2 regions of the Leeuwenhoekiella sp. H156 genome follow, and region 2 is predicted to be linked to the other one. Evidence: riboswitches for the same ligand, from Rfam matches in the RefSeq annotation. Region 2 holds a riboswitch; the other holds the start of a gene.
The links. A riboswitch is a leader RNA that binds a small molecule or an ion and turns the genes downstream of it on or off. The one in region 2 is predicted to bind S-adenosylmethionine.
Positions count from the first base shown of each region.

Region 1: another riboswitch for S-adenosylmethionine. It lies ahead of ACSSS3_RS16905 (Na+/H+ antiporter NhaC family protein); the one in region 2 lies ahead of ACSSS3_RS05030 (homocysteine S-methyltransferase family protein).

Region 1 is NZ_CP197499.1:3,981,405-3,984,821, reverse strand. It holds gene ACSSS3_RS16905 (Na+/H+ antiporter NhaC family protein) at 91-1,407, opposite strand; SAM-I-IV-variant riboswitch at 1,453-1,550, opposite strand; gene ACSSS3_RS16900 (nucleoside deaminase) at 1,778-2,251, shown strand; gene ACSSS3_RS16895 (DNA cytosine methyltransferase) at 2,496-3,417, shown strand, end outside.
Region 2 is NZ_CP197499.1:1,191,847-1,195,263, reverse strand. It holds gene ACSSS3_RS05040 (hypothetical protein) at 1-510, opposite strand, end outside; gene ACSSS3_RS05035 (carboxymuconolactone decarboxylase family protein) at 526-1,110, opposite strand; SAM riboswitch class I at 1,359-1,460, shown strand; gene ACSSS3_RS05030 (homocysteine S-methyltransferase family protein) at 1,582-2,604, shown strand; gene ACSSS3_RS05025 (vitamin B12 dependent-methionine synthase activation domain-containing protein) at 2,614-3,417, shown strand, end outside.

The sequences.
Region 1 (3,417 bases), 1.6 Mb from region 2:
CAAGAAAACACCTTTTAAACGCAAAAAATCTAATGCTGAAACACTTCGTGATTTTAAAATCAGTAAAATTCCGGTTAAAAAAAAACCGAATTAAACACTTTGAGATTTCGCTTTGCGCATAGGATTAAACAGGATAAAAAGCAGCGTGTAGAGGAGCAACAGGAGTAGATACCAGGTGTTTGACATCAGGTCTAAATAATCGATATTTCCGTTTGAAAAACTCAGAATCATCAAAACCTGAGCTCCATAAGGCAACAATCCCTGCGTGATACAGGCAAAAATATCAAGTATAGAAGCTGTTTTTTTAGGGTCTAATGCGTACTCGTCGTTGATGCTTTTGGCAATAGGTCCGGCGATAATGATCGAGACCGTATTGTTTGCAATGGCCATATTGATGCTACTTACCAAAGTAGCAATGCCCAGCTCTGCCGTCTTTTTATTTTTAATCAGCTTTTTAATGTTTTCCAGAATAAAAGCAATCCCGCCGTTAAGCGAAACCAATGCCGCAAGACCTCCGGTAAGTAACGACAAAAGGAAGATTTCGGTCATATTGGTAAAGCCTTCATAGGCAATTTTGGTAGATTCCAACAGCGTAAAGTCCCCGTAGGCAATACCCAGAATGGCTGCTGCCAGGACACCTAGAAAAAGCGTGATAAACACATTAAGCCCTGCTATAGAAAGTACTATAACCAAAATATAAGGGCTTATTTTGAGTACGTCATATTCATAATTCACGGCAGTTTCGGCGGCAATGCTAAGATCCAGTCCCTGAAAAACCAAAATAGCAACCGTACCCAGTGCTGCGGGTATCGCGATTTTAATATTCTGTCGAAATTTAGCACTCATTTTAGTCCCCAGCGACTGGGTAGCCGCAATGGTCGTATCGGAAATCACCGATAAATTATCTCCAAACATACTTCCGCCCAGAAGTGCCCCGCATAGAATCGCCAGGTCTGCGCTGCTGTTGGCCGCAAAACCCACCACAATAGGAGCCAGGGCAACAATCGCCCCAACCGATGTCCCCGTAGAGACCGACAGGAAGCCCGCAATAACAAAAATCCCCACGTAGATATACTGTATCGCAATAGCATCGAGACCCAGATTGACAATGGCATCGACACTGCCGGTGGCGTTGGTGATCGCTGCAAAAGCACCGGCAAGCAGATAAATCAAACACATGGTGAGTATTTTATCATCCCCACAACCCTGTAAAAGGCTCGCTATTTTGGTGTTGATGGGTTGCCTGAATTGGATAAACGCGACTACAATACCCGCGATAACGGCAATGGGAGCAGGAAGTGCATAAAAATCATTTTGATAGATGCCCACACCCAGAAAAGTGCCCACAAAAACAAATAAAGGGAATAGTGCTGAAAATTTGGGAATAGGCTGCGCAGTCTGTGCCATAGCTGTTTTTTAGCTCAATACAGGAAATAGCAGGAATTACAAAGAGGTGTTAACAAGGTTTCCAGGTAATTGGCTTATCTATTTTAGCACCTTGCTCGTTAATGCAGGTTGCTATCTCCCTTATGAGATTCTGGATAATTTATTTAAGGCGGCAAAAGTACTTTAGGAAAGTCTATTAAAAGATCCTGAAAAGTTAATCTTTTGATAAGGTAAGCCCCGGCCCGTTTGCGCGCACAGGGGATGGGAGGGAAGTGGGCTTTTTATGGAGCAGGGCGTATAAAACCACAAAGCGTATAAACTACTGCGTGTTTACCGGACTTTGGAAACTAAAAATAAGATTAACCCTTATATTTACACCAAACGACATGAGATGATGACAGACGAAAACTTTATGCAGGAAGCGGTAAACGCGGCTTTAAAAGGAATGCAAAACAACGAGGGCGGACCCTTTGGCTGCGTGATTGTGAAGGACGGAAAAATCATAGGAAAGGGCAACAATAAAGTGACGTCAACCAATGATCCCACGGCGCACGCCGAAGTCACCGCCATACGCGATGCCTGTAAAAACCTCAATAGCTTTCAGCTTACCGGCTGTACGATTTATACCTCCTGCGAACCCTGCCCGATGTGCCTGGGCGCGATCTACTGGGCACGCCCCGATAAAGTGTATTACGGCAGTACCAAAACCGATGCGGCAAACATTGGCTTTGACGATGCCTTTATCTATAAGGAATTGGAGTTACCCTACAACGAGCGCAGTATCCCTTTTAAACAGTTGGCTCCCGAGATTGCCATCAAGCCTTTTGAGGAATGGACGGAAAAAGGGGATAGGGTGGAGTATTAATATTTATGTTGAAGAATAAGTGCTTTTCATTTTAAGCTCAACTATAAATTATTTTTCAATCAATTAAAAGCTGAGTAGAGGGGAGTTGCTCAAAAATTTAAAAGTATGGATGAATAGAGCTGGGGTTTGGTATTCAGTATTTTAAACATTTTAGTATCATATTGTTAAATAGGTCAGAGAAGCTGATCACTTCTTTTAAAAAATAAAATCATATTTTCGTTTTTAAAACTCTGTAAAGTTGGTAGTGAAAAAAAATAGATTAAAAGCTGTTGACTTTTTTTGTTCAGCTGGAGGTGTTACATGTGGTTTTAAACAAGCTGGAATCGAAGTTCTAGGTGGCATCGATATAGATAAAAACTGCAAAGAAACTTATGAAATTAACAATAGCGCAAAATTTCTAAACGCAGATGTTTCTAAATTAGATAAAAAGCAAATTGGGAAATTTTTCAAAATTAGAAGAAATCAAAGAAACCTAATATTTGTTGGCTGTAGCCCTTGTCAGTATTATTCTAATATCACTACTAATAAGTCGAAGTCTAAGAAAACGAGACTTCTTTTAGAAGATTTTCGAGAATTCGTAGAGTTTTACAGACCAGGTTATGTATTTATCGAAAATGTACCAGGATTTGATAAAAACCCAAAAAGCCCCATCGAGCGATTTAAATCCTTTCTAACTGATGAGGGATATGTTTTTGATGATGGCATATTGAATTCAAAATATTTTGGTGTACCTCAAAGTCGAAGAAGGTATGTTTTAATGGCTACCAGGATAAAAAAGAAAATATCCATTCCGAATGAAGATCGATCATATGTTAAAACTGTAAGAGAAGCAATTGGTAACTCTGAAAGGTTTCCAGTAGTAGATGCGGGAAATTTTGATACAACTGACTTTCAGCATACAACGGCTAGACTAAGTAAAGTGAATTTACAAAGGATTCGATTAACAAAACACGATGGAGGAGATCGTAGGGACTGGCCACAAGGTATAAAGCCGAAATGCTATAACACGCACAAGGGTCATTATGATGTTTATGGCAGAATGTTCTGGGACAAACCTGCCCCAACTATTACTACTAGATTCAATAGCTACTCGAATGGAAGATATGGTCATCCAGTGCAGGATAGAGCAATTTCATTAAGAGAGGGTGCAGTTTTACAAAGTTTTC
Region 2 (3,417 bases):
TTTTAATTGCTGACTCAGATAGATTTGAAAATACCTCGAGGTGATGTTATCAACCAGCAGATTGAGGATTTCCATATCACTGTGGTTAAAGCTTTCGGTATCATCTGAAATTAAGGAAAAGCAAATTTCCCGTTCGCCTGATGTCGTATGCCAGCCCCATAATTTTGGCTTATTCCAGTTTTCATAAAGAGCTGTAGCGTGACCTGGTAAATCGGTTGTGTTAAGCGCTCTCAAAAGAGGAATTTTTACTTTAAACAGTTGCTTTTCGTAATCGAGTAATTCATCGCTATCTACGATTTTTGGTTCTTTCGATTTAAGGAATGTAAAACTTACAGCAGTTTCGTTTTTAAAAAGCATAACAATCCTAAGCATCTTGAAATTAAACAAATACTTAAGATGCCTGTTAGCAACAATTCCAAGCTCTTCAACAGATTCTACTTTGCTGAGACTGCCTGATAACTTGGAAAATGCCTCGTAGGTAATGCGATACTTGGCTGAAGATAGATTCACAGGAATGTAAAGGTTTTAAGCCTGGGCTTCCATCAATTCGTTATCGATCTTAATACCGGAAACATCTGCAAGGGTATTCAGCATATTAACCAGATCGGCCTGAGCCATCAATTCCTGAATTTCAGACTCGTCAAAACCTGCATCGCTTAATGCCTTAAAATCTTCATCGTTGATCTGATTAGAGTGCAGAGCTGCCTTGGTCACCACTTTAATAGCAGTTCTAAAGCTTTCAGGAATCATGGGGCTATCCAGGTTTTCGGTCACTTTAAAGTTTGCCGTCTCATTAACCAGATTGCTCATGCTGTCTGCAAAAATCCCGTGAGCTTCGGCACAGTAGGAGCAATTGCGTTTTTTTGAAACGTTGTAAATAATGAGTTGCTTTAAAACGTTAGGCACGTTACCCTGCATTAGGGTAGCTTTTAATTTAGCCCAATTTCCGGCTAGTAAAATGGGATTAGAGCCCTGGCATTTAAACCAGTTTAGTACAAATGGGATTTGTAGCGTGCGTTTTGTGTCATCATAGATTTCTTTTACGGCATCAGAGGCATTCTCATAATCCACAATTGGAAATCTAGATTCCAGATAAGTAGCGTTTTGCATAGATAAATAGTTACGTTTCGTTATAAAAATGGGGACTACAAAATTAACTTAAATAATCAAACACACAACTCTGTAAATCAGATAGTTGATTTTTTAACAAGTATATTTATGCGTTTTTCGTCCGCATATATTGCCATTTGTCTAAAAAAGAGGCAGGTATTTTTTCAATTGTTTAAACATTAATCCCTTAAAATTTGGGTATTCTCCCGTTGTTTTTTAATCTTTGCAGTTCAGTTCATTATTTAATGCAGTTATCAAGAAAGGCAGAGGGATTAGACCCGATGAAGCCTTAGCAACCCTCCTCCCGGAGAAGGTGCTACATTCTACTCATATGTTGAGATAGATAACAAAAAACGAGTTTTACGAACTCCTCTTTTGCCTTCTTAATAACTTAATTTTGCGCTTTGTTTTGAGCAGATTTAACTGTGCTTAAAACCGAGAGGAGAGGCTACAAGCTTATACGAATTGATTATGAGTAAAGACAAATTATATCAGGCTTTAAAAGAGCGAATTTTGGTACTGGACGGCGCCATGGGGACCATGCTGCAGCGTTACAAGTTTACCGAGGAAGATTTCAGGGGAGAACGGTTTAAAGACTGGCCCAGCCCGGTACAGGGTAATAATGATATGTTGAGTATCACCCAACCCGAGGCGATTGCTAATGTACACGCCAGCTATTTTGCCGCAGGCGCAGACATCGTAGAGACCAATACCTTTAGCGGTACCACCATTGCAATGGCAGATTACGGAATGCAGGAGTTTGTGTATGAACTCAACTACGAGTCGGCTAAAATCGCCAGGAGAGTCGCGCAGGAGTTTACCGAAAAGCAACCCGACAAACCCCGTTTTGTTGCCGGTGCTATGGGACCTACCAATAAAACCGCGAGTATGTCACCAGATGTAAATGATCCCGGCTTTAGGGCAATTTCGTTTGACGAATTACGCATAGCCTACAAGCAACAGGCCGAGGCACTGCTAGACGGTGGCGTAGATATTCTTTTGGTTGAGACTATTTTTGATACGCTTAACGCGAAAGCGGCCCTTTTTGCTATCGAAGAGGTAAAAGACGAGCGCGGTATTGAGGTGCCTGTGATGGTAAGTGGCACGATTACCGATGCTTCCGGAAGAACACTTTCCGGTCAAACTGCGGAAGCTTTCCTGATTTCCATAGGCCATATGCCTTTGCTTTCAGTTGGCTTCAACTGTGCTTTGGGTGCAAACCAGCTTACTCCCTATCTCGAAGTGGTTTCATCCAAATCAGACTTTGCGATTTCGGCTTATCCCAACGCCGGTTTACCGAACGCTTTTGGAGAATATGACGAGACCGCAGAAGAAATGGCAGCGCAAATAAAAACCTACCTCGATAAACAGCTTATCAATATCGTAGGCGGCTGTTGCGGTACCACACCAGAACACATCAAGGCAATAGCAGATCTTGTAAAAGACTATAAACCCAGACCATTGCCCGCATTAGAACAAACGGCAGCTTTATAAAAACCAGTTATGAGTACTACTGTACAGGCAGCTAAGCATACTAAAAACTTCAAACCCCTTAAATTAAGCGGACTTGAGCCGCTGGTCATCACTCCCGAAAGCAATTTTGTGAATGTGGGTGAGCGAACCAATGTGGCAGGGTCACGCCGGTTTTTAAGACTTATTAATGAGGAGAAATTTGACGAGGCACTAGCCATTGCCCGCGATCAGGTAGAAGGCGGTGCGCAAATCATTGACGTCAATATGGACGATGGTCTTATTGACGGTAAAAAAGCAATGGTCAACTTCCTAAACCTGATTGCCGCCGAACCCGATATCGCCCGGGTGCCCATTATGATAGACAGTTCTAAATGGGAAATCATCGAGGCGGGTTTACAGGTCGTGCAGGGCAAATGTGTTGTGAATTCCATCAGTTTGAAGGAAGGCGAAGCCGAATTTATTAGCCACGCCAAAAAGATAAAGCGCTACGGTGCTGCCGTGGTCGTTATGGCTTTTGATGAGGTAGGCCAGGCAGACAATTACGAGCGCCGACTTGAAATCACCAAACGCAGTTATGATATACTCGTTAATCAGGTAAAGTTTCCGCCGGAAGACATCATTTTTGACCTGAATATCTTTCCGGTTGCTACCGGGATGGAGGAGCACCGTCGCAATGCTATTGACTTTATTGAAGCCACCCGCTGGGTGAAAGAAAATTTGCCTCACGTGCACGTGAGTGGTGGGGTGAGTAATGTTTCGTTTAGTTTCCGCGGAAATGATACCGTACGCGAAGCGATGCACTCGGTATTTCTCTACCATGCTATAAAGGCCGGG